DNA from 4 places in the Glutamicibacter sp. MCAF14 genome. Region 1 is predicted to be linked to each of the others. Evidence: riboswitches for the same ligand, from Rfam matches in the RefSeq annotation. Region 1 holds a riboswitch; each other region holds the start of a gene.
What was found. A riboswitch is a leader RNA that binds a small molecule or an ion and turns the genes downstream of it on or off. The one in region 1 is predicted to bind thiamine pyrophosphate.
Positions count from the first base shown of each region.

Region 2: linked by a shared signal. The riboswitch ahead of thiO (glycine oxidase ThiO) and the one ahead of AB4Y71_RS02685 (ECF transporter S component) in region 1 are both predicted to bind thiamine pyrophosphate.
Region 3: linked by a shared signal. The riboswitch ahead of thiC (phosphomethylpyrimidine synthase ThiC) and the one ahead of AB4Y71_RS02685 (ECF transporter S component) in region 1 are both predicted to bind thiamine pyrophosphate.
Region 4: linked by a shared signal. The riboswitch ahead of thiM (hydroxyethylthiazole kinase) and the one ahead of AB4Y71_RS02685 (ECF transporter S component) in region 1 are both predicted to bind thiamine pyrophosphate.

Region 1 covers NZ_JBFREO010000002.1:26,598-30,803, reverse strand. The annotation lists gene AB4Y71_RS02690 (ATP-binding cassette domain-containing protein) at 1-994, opposite strand, end outside; gene AB4Y71_RS02685 (ECF transporter S component) at 991-1,599, opposite strand; TPP riboswitch at 1,664-1,784, opposite strand; gene AB4Y71_RS02680 (DUF4235 domain-containing protein) at 1,860-2,111, shown strand; gene mnhG (monovalent cation/H(+) antiporter subunit G) at 2,171-2,575, opposite strand; gene AB4Y71_RS02670 (monovalent cation/H+ antiporter complex subunit F) at 2,575-2,841, opposite strand; gene AB4Y71_RS02665 (Na+/H+ antiporter subunit E) at 2,844-3,470, opposite strand; gene AB4Y71_RS02660 (Na+/H+ antiporter subunit D) at 3,482-4,206, opposite strand, start outside.
Region 2 covers NZ_JBFREO010000002.1:375,060-379,265, forward strand. The annotation lists gene AB4Y71_RS04385 (mechanosensitive ion channel) at 211-1,431, shown strand; gene AB4Y71_RS04390 (GNAT family N-acetyltransferase) at 1,515-2,480, opposite strand; TPP riboswitch at 2,560-2,664, shown strand; gene thiO (glycine oxidase ThiO) at 2,662-3,774, shown strand; gene thiS (sulfur carrier protein ThiS) at 3,790-4,035, shown strand; gene AB4Y71_RS04405 (thiazole synthase) at 4,038-4,206, shown strand, end outside.
Region 3 covers NZ_JBFREO010000002.1:183,289-187,494, reverse strand. The annotation lists gene AB4Y71_RS03405 (hypothetical protein) at 134-397, shown strand; tRNA gene AB4Y71_RS03400 (tRNA-Met) at 560-636, opposite strand; tRNA gene AB4Y71_RS03395 (tRNA-Thr) at 684-755, opposite strand; tRNA gene AB4Y71_RS03390 (tRNA-Thr) at 1,269-1,340, shown strand; TPP riboswitch at 1,541-1,648, shown strand; gene thiC (phosphomethylpyrimidine synthase ThiC) at 1,645-3,387, shown strand; gene AB4Y71_RS03380 (DEAD/DEAH box helicase) at 3,481-4,206, opposite strand, start outside.
Region 4 covers NZ_JBFREO010000001.1:36,105-40,310, reverse strand. The annotation lists gene thiD (bifunctional hydroxymethylpyrimidine kinase/phosphomethylpyrimidine kinase) at 1-815, opposite strand, end outside; gene thiE (thiamine phosphate synthase) at 812-1,453, opposite strand; gene thiM (hydroxyethylthiazole kinase) at 1,446-2,240, opposite strand; TPP riboswitch at 2,230-2,324, opposite strand; gene AB4Y71_RS00185 (GntR family transcriptional regulator) at 2,362-2,727, opposite strand; gene AB4Y71_RS00180 (hypothetical protein) at 2,724-4,206, opposite strand, start outside.

The DNA.
Region 1 (4,206 bases):
CTTTCTCCAGCAATCCGCCCAAGGTCAAGGCGAGGGTTGATTTGCCGGCACCATTTTCGCCGCGGATCACGGTGGCCGTGCCAGCCTTCACGCGCACGTCGACTGCTTGGGTGCGCGGGGCGGCGGCACTGCGTGCAGAGACCAGCTGCCGCGCTTCAAGCAGCGTTGGACCTGGCTCGTTGGCTGCAGCGGCTACCTGTGGAAGGTATCCGGGGATCCACAGCCCGGCAGCCGCCAGCTCGTTGCGCACCGTGGCGTCCGTATAGAGCTGCTGGGGGTCCAGATCATGCGCGACTCCCCCACCAGGCTGCAGCACGATCACCCGGTCGACATGTTGCGCCCAGGCATCAAGACGATGCTCGACAATGATCAAGGTGGCCCCCGATATCCGGGCCGCGTTCAGTACCGCATCGCGCAATAGCTCGATGCTTTGCGGATCCACATTGGCAGTGGGCTCATCGAGCAGCATCACGCTTGGCTCCATGGCCAGAATGCCGGCCAGGGCCAACCGCTGCTTCTGCCCACCAGAGAGTTCCTGAGTTCGGTGATCATGAGCCAACGCGCCCAGCCCCACCGCGTTCAACGCTTCGGGGATGCGCTGGCGAATCACCTGCGGATCAATCCCGAGGTTCTCCGCACCAAAAGCCACATCATCAGCGACCCGGCTTTGCACCACCTGAGTTTCTGGATCCTGCTGCATCAGCCCCACCGGATGGGTGCGGCTGAAGGCATCGGACCCGTCTATGAGCAGACGCCCGGATACCTGCTCGGCCTCATCGGCTTCGAGCAATCCTGCCATGGCGTGCAACAGTGTCGATTTGCCGGCACCTGAAGGACCGACCAGCAGCACCTTTTCTCCGGCGTGGATCTGCAGATCCAACCCGGAGATAGCCGGCTGGTGCCGTTCGGTGTGCTGCCACCCGAAGCCTGTTGCGGTAATTGCCGCCCCACGCTGGGTTTTACTGGCGGCCCCGGAATTGGCAACGAAACTCATTTTGAGCTTTCCAAGTGCGCACGCCGGCTGGCCAGCGCGCTCAGTGCTCCAGTCTTGGCCAGGGCACGAGTGGCCAGCCAGGACAGCAGACCGGCAACAATCAGTCCGGAAACACCGGTGGCGATCACGTGGAAGATCTTCATCCCCGCGGTGTACTCAACGTAGTAGGCCATGATGTAGGCCTCGGAAAATCCAGCAAACAGCCCGGAGAGCAGGCCTGCCAGCAGTGCAACGCCCAGGTTCCATTTGCGGTAGCGGAATGCGGCGAAGACCAGTTCTGCACCCAAGCCCTGGACCGCTCCGGAGATCAGCACGGTCAAGCCATAGTGCGAGCCGAGCAACGCTTCAACGACAGCGGCCAGCAACTCGCAATAGATCGCGGCTCCTGGCTTGCGGATGATCAGCGCACCGAGCACCGCTGGGAATAGCCACATGCCGGTGAGCAGTGCGGTAGCTGGTGGGAATGCGGCAAAAGCCAGTGAGAACAGGCCATATCCGGCGCTCCATGCCCAGAAGATGACCCCTGAAGCTACTGCGATCACCGAGGCGACCACGATGTCAACTACACGCCAGCCGGTACGCTGCTTCGATACTGTTTCGTTCATTGTTACTCCTCCTGTGCAAGGAGGGGAGATGGACGGAATGAGGGCATGTTCCCATGCCTATCCGCATCCGAGATGCTCGACTTCCTTCGCCGGTACTAGCCGGGGCAGGTTCGAGGGTCTGCGATCTATCGCACTCTCAGCGTCTTGCGACTTTTAAAAAGTCTGACGCTCCCCTGTCGGAAAAAATACTGCTCCCCCACCATACCGCAGGTATGCTGGGCAGAGGAACGATAAGTCAAGACCTTGATCGTGAGGAAAAAATGGATAAAGTGCAGAAACTTGTCACCACCGGCATCACCGTTGGTGCAGGCATTCTCGGCGGCAAGCTAGTTGATTTCCTTTGGTTGAAGGCCACCGGCAGCAAAGCGCCACGCAAGGGCACTGACGAAGCAGCTGAAGCTTCATTCCGTAAGGCACTGGGCTTTGCCGTGGTCTCCGCTCTGGTGGCAGCGATCATGCAGACCGTTGCAGACCGCAGCGCCAACAAGGTTGTTGCCAAGTTCACTAAGTAGGCATCGGCATTAAGCCATGAAGCGGGAGCCGCGATATTTGCGTGGCTCCCGCTTTGCGTTTAATTCTGGTTTTCTCCGGGTTGGTCCTTGGTGATCGGAGTGGCTTCGGTTGGTGGAGTGGAATTGACCTTGTTCACGACCAGGCTCAACTCATCGGAGAAGAGTGTCTCCTTGGCCGCGTGCTTGGTGCGGTAGCCGGATCGGCCGATCATGTGGGCAGAAACAGGTGCGGTCAGCAGCTGCATTCCCCAGGCCAGGACCAGCACCGGGATCACCGCCCAGCTGCGCAGATGAATGGCCAGTCCGGCGAAGATCAGCAGGAAACCGAGCACCTGCGGCTTGGTCGCGGCATGCATGCGGGTGAGCATATCCGGGAAGGTCAGCAGGCCGATACCGGCAATCAAAGACATCAGGCAGCCCACGACCAGCAGTATCGCGACAAGAATATCGAGGAAGAGATCCATTAGGCGTTCCTCTGATCCGAAACGAAGCGCGAGACGGTCACAGAGCCGATGAAGCCGAGCATGCAGGCGGCCACCACGAACAACAGGTAGTCGGTGTGCTTGTGCAAAACCATTTCCAGGCACAGCGCGGCGGAGATGATCAGCAACATCACGTCCAGGGCCAGCACCCGGTCAAGAATCGACGGGCCTTTGGCCACGCGGACCAGGCAAGCTACGGCCCCAAGGCACAGCATGATGCCGCAGATCCAAATGACGATGTCCATCATGTCTATTCCTTCCTCGCAGCAAAGTCCGGTCCGCATTCATTCTTGATCGCTTCGTACTCATCCGGACTGCCGATGGCCATGATCAGCCGGCGCTCGATGTCGCGGATGGCCGCCCGGGCTTTCTCCACATCTGCCGGAGATTCAATGTCGATGTAGTGCAGGTACAGGGTCGATGAGCTGCGGTCCACGTCGATCACGAACGAACCCGGGATCAGCGTGAGCACGTGGCCCACGGTCATCACGATCAGATCCGAGCCGGTGCGCAGCGGCACCGCGATGATGGCGCTGTGCGTCTTCTTGCCGTTGGCGATGGCCAGCTTGGCCACGTGGAAGCTGGCCACGACCACTTGGCCCATGAACCAGATGAACAGCTTCAGGCAGTACCACAGGTTGATGCGTCCGGACAGGACCACCGGCGGCAGCGGGAAGAGGTTGACGATGACCAGCGCGATGACCGCGCCGAAGATCATGTTGCCCAGCGAGAAGTCCTGCCACAGGGCGCCCCAGACGAAGAGCAGCAACAGCAGCAGCGGCCATTCCTGCTTGAATGTCGCGCGGTGGCGCACACCGGAGGTATCCAGCGCATCATCGATACGCTGGTCGCGCGGTTCAAAATTCCTATTCGGCATCATCCCTCCAATCAGAGTGGCAAGATCGCAGTGATATAAGGTTCGCGGGCAATCAGTTCCACGGCCACGCGCTCACAGAATTCGAAGATCGGTCCGGCAAAGACGGTCAGCGCAATACCTGCAAGCACCAGCGAACCGGTGGCATAACGCATGCCCCACGGCAGGGATTCGGCTTCCAGGGACTTGGCCAGCTTCAAACCCAGTCGGGGGTTCTGCCCTCCTCCGGCCAGGGTCTCATCGGCCACCCGGGTCGCTTCGGCGACCAGCCCCTGGTTGGGAACTTCGGCATCAGCGGCACGGCGCCAGAACACCCGGGCCCACACGCGGATGATCGCCATCAAGGTCAGCAAGCTGGTGAGCAGCCCGGCACCGATCACGATCCAGGTCAGCGCATCAGCCTCTTGCGCGGCCGCATGAAGCAGCCCGAACTTGCCCAGGAACCCGGAGAACGGCGGGATGCCGCCCAGGTTGATGGCCGGAATGAAGAACAACAGCGAAAGCGCCGGGGAAAGCTTGGCCAGCGAACCGAGCCGGGTGACATTCGAACTGCCGGCACGGCGTTCGATCAGCCCGGCGACCATGAACAGCGAGGTCTGCACGATGATGTGGTGGCCCACGTAGTAGACGGTCGCGGCGATGGCCAGCGGCCCGCCCACGGCCACACCGAAGATCAGGTAGCCGATGTGGCTGGTGAGCGTAAAGGACAGCATGCGCTTGAAGTCCGTCTGCGCCAGCG
Region 2 (4,206 bases), 350 kb from region 1:
GCTGTGCGTGGAACTTTCTAACATTGCGTGAATCAGTTGTGGCATAGGGCACATATTGCGGATTTCGTGCAATCAGCTAATATTTCATAAGGTTTTCGCAATTCAACCTGTGAAAGTCTATTGAATCAAGCTGGGGGTATTGGACTTTGCCCTAGTCAGTGTTGGAACTTCATCGTAGGGTCGGATTGTCCCTACGTTGAAGGAGCAGCAATGCAGTCTGAGAACGTTTTAGGAAATATCGACTGGGCGTCGATGCTACAAAAGGTTGGCATCGCGCTAATCATCCTCATCATTACGTGGCTTGTTGCGCGCATAGTTCGTTGGGCTGCAGCCAAACTGGTGACTAGGGTGAAGTTCCTGCAAAAGCAGGGCAATGACGGAGAGCAGATAGGCCAATCCCTCGGCAAGGTTGCAGGGTTGATTGTCTGGCTCTTTGGCCTGGTAGCAATCTTGCAAGTCTTCGCACTATCTGAAGTCCTCTCGCCGGTGCAGGGTCTGCTCGGCGGCGTAATGGCCTTCATTCCAAACCTCATCGGTGCAGGCTTCATCTTCTTCATCGGCTACGTGATCGCAAATATCGTTCGCCAGCTATTGAAGACCGCGTTGGGAACCGTAGACTTCAGCAGCTTGGTCCGCAAAGTCACCCCGCGCGGCGAACCTGTAGATGGAGTCCAGTCACGCGAATCCCAAGCGAAGATCGTTGACATCATTTCCAACATCGTCTTCGCCTTGATCTTGCTGGTCGTGGCAATTTCGGCCCTGCAGGTACTGGGAATCGCGGCAATTTCGGATCCTGCTCAGCAGATGCTGCAGCTGGTCTTCACCGCAATCCCACAGGTCATTATGGCCTTGGCTCTGTTGGCAGTCGGTATCCTGATTGCCAAGTTCGTCGGTCAGTTGCTTGAAACCACTCTTCACGGTGTGGGTACCGACTCGGTCGTGGCCCAGTGGGGCATTGTTCCCGAAGGCAAGAGCGCATCGGGAATCATTGCCGGCATCGTCAAGATCGCTATCGTGCTGTTCTTCGGCGTGATGGCAGCTCAGATGCTGAACTTCCCAGCGATCACCAACATCCTCAACGAGATCCTGGCCCTGGGTGGCAAGATCATCTTCGGCGCAGCAATCATTGCCGCAGGTTTCGTCATCGCCAATGTCATCGGACGGTTCTTGGGTGACACCACCGCTTCAAAGATCATCCGCTACACAGCAATTGCGCTGTTCGTAGCGATGGGCCTGAAGTACATGGGTATCGCCGATTCGATCATCAACATGGCCTTCGGCGCAATTGTCATCGGTGCAGCACTGGCAGCAGCGCTGGCCTTTGGACTTGGCGGACGCGATGCAGCCGCACGCACGCTGACCAAGATGGAAGCAAGCAAGAACAACGACGGCCCGAATACGATGCCACCATCGTCAACCCCTGGTATCTAACTATCAATCACAGAACTTGAGGGACAGATAAAAAGCCACGGAATCCAATTTTGGATTCCGTGGCTTTTTTGAATTTCAGCACGCTACGGTTGCCTGCTCCACGGCAGCGCGTTCACTGCCGGTGCCGGGTCGGTGCGCAACCGAGCATAGGTATACACATCAATGCGATTGCCATCCACCAAGAACTTGCCCCGCTCGATTCCCTCACGCAGGAAACCATTGCTTTCGGCCACGTGCTTTGAACTGGGATTATTTGCCCGCAGTCCAAGCTCCAAGCGGTAGAGACCCAACTCGCCGAAAAGATAATCCACCAAACTCGCCACAGCACGGGTAGCCAGTGATCGGCCACGGTACTTCTGGTTCATCCAATACCAAACCCACGCGTTCTCATTGGAATGGTTCACCGTCCCGCACACCAAGCCAACCAACCGATCTTCGATGGTCACCGCCAGTGCCCGCTGGCGTTTCCTATCCTCAAGCAGCGCTTGGACATACGCGTGAGCTTTCTGCGGGGTATCGGCATCGCCTTGGCGCTTCATATCAGGGTTTGAAGAAAATGCCTCGAACACCGCTGCTGCATCAGATGGTTCAAGTGGACGCACACAAAATTCATCTCCTGCGCTCGCAGCCGCTTCAGCTTTTGGAGTAGAAGCAGGGATCTGTGCGCTGCTGGTGGTGCCCTGATGGAAGATCATCTGCCAGCGATCCTGCTCAAGGATCCACAGCGAACTGCGCTCGCTGCTCACCTCGGCATGCAAGTGCCAGCGTAAAAGCACCAGGTGCCCTGCCAGCTGCAACGCCACCGGGTTCGCCACCTTCAACGGGCCCGACTGTCGAATGGGTTCCATGGCCAGCTGGGCGATGATGCTCTCCCGGTCATAGTTCCGTCCGCTGGCTCCAACCTCGCGGAACCAAGGATGCAAGAGCCGCTTCAATTCCTCGACGCTGCTCCGGCGACTTGGATCCAGCAGTTCTTGCTCCAAGTCGATGATGACTTGGGCCAGCGAAGAATCAAGCCGAAGAGCTACAGGGAAGTCTTGAAAATCCATACCAGTAACTACATCACAGAAGATGACGGAACTAGTGGCAATAAAGTTCGACATTATGAGCTAGCTCATGCTTATAATCGCAGTAATCCGCGGGAGCCTGAATTGACCAGGCTGAGAGGGCACCGAGCCGACCGCTACACCTGATGCGGGTCATGCCGCCGTAGGAAGGAAGCGTGCCCTTGTGCATGTCAATATCGTTGGTGCCGGAATTATTGGCCTGGCTATCGCATTCGAACTCCAATCCCGAGCTCACACCGTCACGCTTATCGATCCGGGTCCGGGCCACGGCGCCAGCTATGCAGCGGCAGGAATGCTCGCTCCGGCAGCTGAAACCAATTGGGGCCACGGTGAGCTGCATCAGCTGCTCGCCGCATCGAATGCAGCCTATCCACAATTTATTGAACGCATAGAATCCGTGACCGGGCACCGGCCGGACTACCTGCAAAACTCCACGCTGGTTGTCGCTGCCGAGCCTGCTGACCGCGAAGCATTACATGAATTGGCAGAGCTGCAAGTATCCCTTGGACTGTGTGCGCAAAAGCTGTTGCCAAGCCAAGCACGAAAACTCGAACCGGCGTTGGCCGCCAATATCGCAGGCGCGGTCCTGTGCGAAGAAGACCATCAGGTCGACCCGCGCTCAGTTCTCAAGATCCTGCTGGCGCACCTGCGTCCGTCGCTCATTGAAGAATCCGTGCAGACGCTGCTCACTAAAGGGGAGCGGACCGTCGGGGTTCGCACCGTAACAGGCCGGATCCTCGAAGCTGACCAGACCATCCTTGCCACCGGGCTTGGCACGGTTCAAGGCCTCCCGCATCTTCCGCTGCGCCCGGTCTATGGAGATATCCTGCGGATCCAAGGACCTGCAGGACCTCCGCTGATTACCCGCACCATCCGCGGCATCGTGCACCGGGACAACGTGTACTTGGTCCCGAGAAAGGACGGCAGCCTGGTGCTTGGCGCCAGTGTCCGCGAAGATGCGCAACCGGCAGTGAACATCGGGGCCATGCACAACCTGCTGGACAATGCCCGCAAGCTGGTTCCCGGGATCAGCGAGTGCACCTTGAACGAAGCCACAGCCCGAGCCCGTCCAGCCACCCCGGATGACCGGCCGCTGATTGGCCGCCTTGATCCGGGCCTGGTTCTCAGCACCGGATATTCCCGCCACGGTGTCCTCTTGACCCCGTTGGGCGCCCGGATGACCACCGACCTCATCGATGGCGCAGAACCTGGGCAATTCGACTTGGCAGTGAACCCGCACCGCTTTGCTACGACAACTACTCTGAGCACTCATTGAATGGAGCACGCAGCTATGAAAACCATCGGCATCAACTTCAATTCCCAGCCAGTAGACCTGGCCGAAGGCACGACCCTGCGCGAACTGATCAGCACGAGCATCGGCAAGGAAATGGATGACAACTCGCTGGCAGTAGACGGCAGCAAGCTGGGAATCGCAGCCGCGGTCAATGGGGCCGTTGTCCCACGAAGCGCGTGGAATACCTGCCTGCTGGCCCAAGGGCACAGCGTTGAACTCGTTACCGCCGCCCAAGGAGGCTAAGCATGGAAACGCAAAACATCACCGAATTAGACAGCCAAACCGATCCCTTCCAGATCGCCGGGCGCACCCTGTCCTCCCGCTTGATCCTGGGCACCGGGGGAGCAACCTCGCTTGCCACCTTGGAAACCGCGCTGCAAGTCTCCGGCACCGAACTGACCACCGTGGCCATCC
Region 3 (4,206 bases), 160 kb from region 1:
GAGTGGGAATATCCGGGCATGAGGCTGGACATCACCCCCTCAAGCAACTTGGAACATTCATGAACCCTTGGGACCACGACCGCGCAGTATAGTTTTTCGATTCGAGGCGGCAGGCATTAGTTAGGGGCATTCGATGAGCAAAGCAGCACGCGAAATGGCAATCTTGACGTTGGCTCTCCTGGCAGCACTTCTCATCGTGGTATCCGATGAACCAATCTATGGCCTCTTGCTTGGCAGCTGGGCTTTGATGGGGTGGTTCTGGTTCCGCGACAAACAGCAAAAAGTCACTGTGGATGCCAGTGATCTTGACCCGAAAGATGTCAAAGCCTACCGGCAGCAGCACCGCGGCGCGACGATAAGCGATGCAGTCAACGCACTGGGCAAGCCAAAGCCATAAGAAGCGATCTTCACCTGCCAGGTGATTCACAAACGAATCACTTGGCAGGCAAGCAAGCAGGCGAAAAATTCAAGAATTCTCCAGACCTTACTTAGGGGCCCGATTTGTCCTGAGTGCCTGAAATCCAAAAAAGACCCACAGCAAAAGCTGCGGGTCTTCATTTGGTAGCGGCGCCGGGACTCGATCCCGGGACCTCACGATTATGAGTCGTGCGCTCTAACCAGCTGAGCTACGCCGCCACAAGTGAGAAGCAATCCAGTAGAAGCCAAGAAAGCTTCTCACTCAGAGCCCCCTGCCGGAATCGATCCGGCGACCTCGTTCTTACCAAGAACGCGCTCTACCACTGAGCTAAGGGGGCAACGAGTAAATACTCTACACGGATTTCCCAGCAAAGAAAAATCGGCCAACTCGCCCATAGGAATGGCCCATCCAAAACGAATAAGGCCTAGTCAGTGCTAATTTACATGCAGGGCCCATGCGACGTAGAACTATGAGTGGCACAAAAAGGGCTTGGGTGACGATGCTCACTTTGGTAATTCCCTGGGCTCACTAGCGCTTTTGCACTAGACCGCATGCCTCGAACGATGATCAGGTGACTTTGCCCAGCAACCGTCCTGACGCCCGACGGGAAACCCGTTCCCATCGGCAGCAAACCCCTGCACGAAGCCGCGGTGGGCGCCCGGAGCATCAAAGCAAGAAAAAGATCTTTTCTAAGATGCTGAATGCCTCAAATTCCTTTCACTACCCAGCTAATTTCACACTCGGGTATCTATGCACCAAACGCAACCTGAGTAGTGATGTTGTGACGTCAGCAACAAATTCTCAGCGGATTTTGCAAACCTTAAAAACCTGTGTAAAGTATTTACCTGTTGCCCCCTTAGCTCAGTGGTAGAGCGCGTTCTTGGTAAGAACGAGGTCGCCGGATCGATTCCGGCAGGGGGCTCGAAATAAGAGAGACAATCTGATTGCAGATTGTCTCTCTTTTCGTTTCCCCAAAAGTTTCTCCCACTACGCCCCACAGCAGCCTGTTTCCCAGCTGCCAGCGAGAGTGAAACCACTTCCCATCTTCTGGACCGCTGCTTCTTCACATCCATAATTTGTGCAGCGCTGCTGTCTTTTCTGGCAGAAATCGTGCTAAGTTGATCGCGACCACACGGGTGCCCTGGCAAGGGCTGAGATCGGACTATCGCCGTCCGCGACCGTTGAACCTGTCCGGGTAATGCCGGCGAAGGAAGTGAGTTTCCCCAGTGGAACAATTTGAACAGCACCTTGCCCACACCCTTGCCTACCGCGTGTCTGAGGGAATTTCCGTTCCCGTCACCCAGATCCAATTGGCTGGCTCCCCCAATGGCGAGCTAAATGAACCGTTGCAGGTGTATCGCACCAGCGGACCGGGAAGCGAACCCACCCAAGGATTGCAGCCTTTCCGCGAACCGTGGATCCTGGAACGCGGGGATGTGGAAACCTATGAGGGTCGAGAACGCAATCTGCACGATGACGGACGCTCTGCGGTTCGCAGAGGCACCGCCAGCGCAGAGTGGGCCGGACGCTCGGCGCCTCCGCGAAGGGCCGTCAGCGCAGCCCGTGTGACCCAGATGCACTATGCCCGGGCCGGGATCATCACCCCGGAAATGCGCTATGTTGCCATACGCGAAGAATGCGATGTCGAACTGGTGCGCAGCGAGCTTGCGGCCGGCCGGGCCATCATCCCGGCGAACATAAACCACCCGGAATCCGAGCCGATGATCATCGGCAAGGCCTTCTTGGTGAAAATCAATGCGAATATCGGCAATTCGGCGGTGACCAGCTCCATCGCCGAGGAAGTCTCCAAGCTGCAGTGGGCAGCCAAGTGGGGTGCGGACACGGTCATGGATCTGTCCACCGGAGATGACATCCACACCACCCGCGAGTGGATCATCCGCAATTCGCCGGTGCCCATCGGCACCGTGCCGATCTACCAGGCTCTGGAGAAGGTCAATGGCGAAGCTAATGAACTGACGTGGGAGATCTTCCGGGACACCGTCATTGAGCAGTGCGAGCAGGGCGTGGACTACATGACCATCCACGCCGGAGTGCTGCTGCGCTACATCCCGCTGACCGCCAACCGCGTCACCGGCATGGTCTCGCGCGGCGGGTCCATCATGGCAGGCTGGTGCTTGGCGCACCATCAGGAGAATTTCCTCTACACCCACTTCGATGAGCTGTGCGAGATCTTCGCGCAGTACGATGTGGCGTTCTCGCTGGGCGACGGGCTGCGCCCTGGTTCCATTGCGGATGCCAATGACGCCGCCCAGTTCGCCGAGCTGGACACCTTGGCAGAGCTGACCAAGCGCGCCTGGAAGTACGACGTTCAGGTGATGGTGGAAGGACCGGGGCATATCCCGTTCCACCTGGTGCGCGAGAATGTGGAGCGCCAGCAGGAACTGTGCGATGGGGCTCCGTTCTACACGCTGGGCCCGCTGGTCACCGATATCGCTCCGGGCTACGACCACATCACCAGCGCCATCGGCGCCACCGAGATCGCCCGCTACGGCACCGCGATGCTCTGCTACGTCACTCCCAAGGAGCATCTGGGACTGCCTAACCGGGATGATGTGAAAACCGGCGTCATCACCTACAAGATCGCCGCGCACGCCGCAGATCTGGCCAAGGGCCACCCTGGGGCCACGGCTCGCGATGATGCGTTGAGCAAGGCGCGCTTCGAGTTCCGCTGGCATGACCAGTTCGCGCTGTCCCTGGACCCGGTCACAGCCCAGGAATTCCATGACGAGACGCTGCCGGCCGAACCAGCCAAGACCGCGCATTTCTGCTCCATGTGCGGGCCGAAGTTCTGTTCCATGCGCATTTCCCAGGATATCCGTGACGAGTACGGATCCGCCGAGGCCCAAGCCGCGCTGGCCGGGATGGCGCAGAAGAGCAGGCAGTTCTTGGAAAGCGGCGGCACGGTCTACCTCGGGGACCAGATCCCGTTGGGAAGCCCGGCCCCGTAAGCGGGCTCCGGTTAACGGAAAACGCCCTCGGAGCAAGCTTCATGCTTGCCCCGAGGGCGTTATCTAATGCTGTTCAGCTAGTGTGCGACAGGCTTAGTAGTCGCGACGTCCACCGCTACGGCCCGAATCGCTGTAGCGATCCTTGCCGCCGCGTCCGCCGCCGCCGAAGCCGCCACGTCCGCCACCACGGCCACCGCCGAAGCCGCCACGTCCGCCGCCACTGCGACCGCCACCGAAGCCGCCGCCACGGCCGCCGCGGAAGCCACCGCGGTCGCCGTCGTCTTCACGACGTGGGCTGCGGCCATTGTCGAGCTCGAGCTCAATGGCTTCGCCGCCGATGCGGGTCTTGGACAGTGCACGCCACTGGTCCTTGGTCAGCTCGGCTGGCAGCTCGACCAGGGTGTGGTCCGAACGGATCTCGATGCCGCCGATTTCCGAAGAATCGAAGCCACCTTCGTTAGCCAGTGCGCCAACGATCGAGCCTGGCTGCACGCGGTTGCGGCGGCCAACGGCCAGACGGTACATGGCGTTGCCTTCAGCAGCGGTCTTGCGGGCACGTGGACCACGATCGCCACGCTCACCGCGTTCGCCGCCTCGCTCTGGGCGATCCATGCGGGCCTTCTTCGAAGGCGACATGACTGGTTCGGTCATCAGCAGCGGGCGACCGCCCTGAGCCATCAGAGCCAGCGCAGCTGCGATTTCCAGCTGATCCAGGTCTTCGTGCTCGGAAGCGAACTTCTCCACGATTTCGCGGAAGGTAGTCAGGTCCTGGCCGCTGATGGTCTTGTCGATGCGATCGGTGAACTTCTGGATACGGCG
Region 4 (4,206 bases), on a different contig from region 1:
TTGGCCCACCAGTGGCCCATGGGATCTGCCGTACCGAAGAAGCCGATGAAGTGGTTGACCGGTCCGTGGCCGCTGCCCACCTGCAATTGGTCGGCTGCGGCAATGGCCCGGTCAAGGTAGGACTTTGACTGTTCCAAGGCGATGCTCCAGTCGCCGGTGGCCGCAAAGCGGGTAGCCAGGGTGCTGGAGAGGGTGCAGCCGGTGCCGTGGGTATTGCTGGTGGCATGGCGCGGGCCGTTGAGCTCAAGCTGAACGCCGTTGGCTGAGACCAGCGCATCGGGGCACTGTGCCCCGGCCAGATGCCCGCCCTTGGCCAGCACCAGGGCATCGTGCTTGGCCGCCAGGCGCTGGGCCTGGGACAGAACTTCCTCCCATGCGCTGGCCACTGGTTCGCCCAGCAAGCTGGCAAGCTCCAGGATGTTCGGGGTGATCACCGTGGCACGGTCCAGCAACGAATCAAGGGCTGAATGATCCTCAAGCAGGCGGTCCCCGCTGGTGGCGACCATGACCGGGTCCAGGACTACCGGGGCGTTGATAGTTTCCAGCCAGCTGGTCACTGCGCGGATGACCTCGGAGTTGGCGAGCATCCCGATCTTGATGGCGTCGATGCGAATATCTGTACTAATGGCTTCAAGCTGCGCGAGGACAAAGTCGCCGCTGACCGCCTGGACGCCGGAAACCCCGTGGGTGTTCTGCGCGGTCAGTGCGGTGATGACGCACATGCCATAGCCGCCGTTGGCGGAAATGGCCTTCAAATCTGCCTGGATTCCCGCTCCGCCGGAAGGATCGGAGCCTGCAATGGACAAGATATTCACTTGGCCGCCTCCCATGCCGCCACCAGCTGCGCGCTGGCCTGCTGCGGATCTTCGGCATTGCAGATGGCGCGAACCACGGCCATGCCCGCTCCGCCGCCGGCGCTGATCGCGGCGGCATCGTCCTGGGTCAGCGCGCCGATGGCGACGCAGGGTAATTGAGTTAGGGTGGTGGCCCGGGCAAAGCCCTCAAGCCCCAGGGGCGTGGGGTGGTCCTTTTTAGTCGGAGTGGCGCGGATGGCTCCGACTCCCAGGTAGTCAATCAACGAAGCGTCCGCATTCGCCTGGGCCAGCTGCTCGTCCGTGGAAGCGCTCAAGCCGAGGATCCCGTTGCCGATGAGCTGGCGGGCCAGCGCCACCGGCACATCCTTTTGCCCGATGTGGATGCCGTTCACGGCGGCTCCGGCAGCCCGTGCCGCGAGGTAGACGTCGATCCGGTCGTTGATTAGCAGCTGGGCTTTGCCCTCGGTGAGCTTGGCGGCCGCGCAGGACAGTTCGAAGAATTCCCGGGCGCTTTCTTCCTTGGCGCGAAGCTGGATCCATTCGATCCCTCCGGCGACCGCGCCTTCGATGACTTCCAGGGTGCTGCGCGGGGTGCAGCTGGCGGTGTTGGCAACTAGGTAGGCACCGTAGTTATGCATGGTTCACTTCCTCGTACTTCAAGTTCTGCAGTTCTTCGGGTTCGGTAGCAGCCAGTGCATCCAGGAATGCGACGGCGAAGCTTCCCGGGCCGGTGCTGGCCTCCAGTGCCTTCTCGGCGGCTAGGCCATAGAAGCCGTGGGCGGCGATGGTGGCTTCGAATGGGTCATCGTGCACCGCGAGCATGCCAGCGCAGAAAGCGCCCAAGGCGCAGCCTCCTCCGGTCATCCGGGTCAGGCCGACGCCGTTGGTGTGCACCAGTACGGTGCGCGTGGCATCAATGATGGCGTCGGATTCACCGGAAATTGCCACCACGCAGCCATGCTCTTGTGCAAGCTCGCGGCCAGCATCCAGGGCCGCGGAAACAGTATCCAGAGCATCTACGCCGCGACCGGTGGAGCTCTTCCCGGCCAGTGCCAGGATTTCCGAAGCGTTGCCGCGAATCAGGGCAGGGCGTTGGGTCACGAGGCGCCGGGCGAAGTCGGTGCGTACCGGCAAAGCTCCCACGGCCACCGGGTCCAAGACCCACGGGGTGCCTGCGGCGCTCGCCGAATGCACGGCCTCATCCATGGCGGTGAGCTGTTCGGTGGTTGGCGTACCCAGGTTCACCAGCACGGCCGAAGCAACTTCTGCAAAAGGGCCGGCTTCGCCTGGCAGGTCGGTCATCGCCGGTGAAGCGCCCGATGAGAGCAGCATATTGGCGGTGAAGTTGGATACGACGGTATTGGTCAGGCAGAAAACCAAAGGTGATTGTTGCCGGTATTTCAGGGCAACGGCATGTAAAGCCATGCGACATCCCTCCGCTAGCGTGAACTAGATCAGGTTCTACGGGTCTTATCTCAGTCGGCTTCTCCGACACCCCGTGTCACTGCCCTTGAGCGTACGCACCTAGAGCGTCCACGACAAGTTTTTAACGTTCGCGCCGCGCCACCAGGGCCTTGAGGGTTGCGGCATCCACCTGCTGGGCGGATGCCAATTCCCAGAGATGGTCTACTGCGGCCAAGAGATCCTCACTAGGGTCCACCGAGTGCGCACGCTCATTGACCACCGTGCCGGCACGCCGCCGTGAGCTGATCAGCCCTTCGGCTTCCAATTCCTTGTAGGCGCGCGCCACGGTTCCGGCGGCAACACCGAGGTCCGTGGCCAGGGCACGCACGGTCGGAAGCTTGGCCCCGGCAGCCAGCTCACCTAGGGAAATCAATGAAGCAATCTGCGAGCGGATCTGCTCATAGGGAGGGGTCGCTGCCTGGAGGTCGACTCTGATCTGCGAGCTCATGAAGTACTTGACCGTTGGGGCGAAGGCACGAAGGCGCTGCCCGGGCGCTCAAGGACAATTACCGCTGGGACAACAAAGATCAGCAATGCAAAGAGTCCCAACCCTGCCGGGAACCCATAGCCAATGAGCAGCATGGCCGCCACTGCGCTGGCGGTAACCCGCATCGAACGCAATTCCAGAACCCTGCGGTACCAGATTTCTTCGGCAGCCGAGACGCACCAGGGAATAATTACCCGGCGGGCAAGCCATGTGAATCCACCATGGGAGGCCAGCAGCAAGAGGAGTAGCCCGGCAACAATCACCTTGCTCGGGGATGCGAAGCCCCATAGGTAATCCAAGGGCGGATAAAGCAAGAAGTAGGTGCTGGTGGCAAGCAGCAGGCCCGCACAGGCGTAGGACCACCACGGCAGCGGTGCCGAATGCTTTTCAGCGGCTGCCGCCTGTCGAGATGCCCAATTCATGTAGCCCAGGTACAAGGCATTCAGCCCAAGGTACAGCATCGCAGCTGCCGTGAAGAGGGCGAGGATCCACGTGGTGCGCTGGGCGCTGGGCCATTGGGTTTCATCGGTGACAGTCAAGAAGGTCCAGCCGATTGCGAGGCCGAGCAAGGCCAGCGTTGCAGTGGAGTATTGCAAAACGAATAGCTGTTCACGCAGACGTCCAAAAGCGGTCGGCGCCTTGGCAGCGGAATGAGCTTTCAATGTTGAACGCGGTCCCCAGAAGAATAAGGTGAGGCCCACGGCAAGAGCGCTGTAGTTCAATAATGCGTTCTGGTCAGTGAATAGATTGACCTGTGAATAGTTGAGCACCGACACGGTGAACGCCAGCAGCACGATACCGGTATTGCGCAGCAAGCGGTTAAGCCAGACAGTGCGCAGCGCCTGGTTATCCTCGCTGGTGATACCGGCCAAGGGGCGCCTTCTCAAGATGGCCGCCGCAACCACGGCGGCGGCCACGACGATGCCCGCCAGAGCCACGATGAAGATCGGGAGCATCTGGAGGCCCGATAGTTGCCCGTCCGTTGCGATACCCGACTCGTACATGGAGTATCCGCCCGAATCAACGGAGGTTATTTCAGTGGCAGGGACGCCGATGCGTCCTTCGACCGTGGAAGCCGGCCATAACGACCCCACGGCGGCCAGCAGCAGCAGCCCGACAAAAATCCCGAGCGACTTAGGGAAGGGGGTGGCCAGGGTGCGGGCTTCGAGCGAAGCGGTGCGCACCGGCTGCAATTCCTTGGGCCAGGTGAACAAGCCGATCATATAGACCAAGGGAACCCAGATTCCCGGGGTGAGCGCCTCGATGAAGGCAGAACTTGGATTCGGTTCGGAAACCGGAATGCTCCATGTCCTGGACAGGTCCCACGAGGTTGAAGCGAAGAATGCGATTAAAGCGCACCAGAATGAGTGCGACTGGGCTCGGTCGATCGCCGGGGCCCCGCGCCGGTGAGCTACAGAGCGCAGCCATGCGTAGATGATG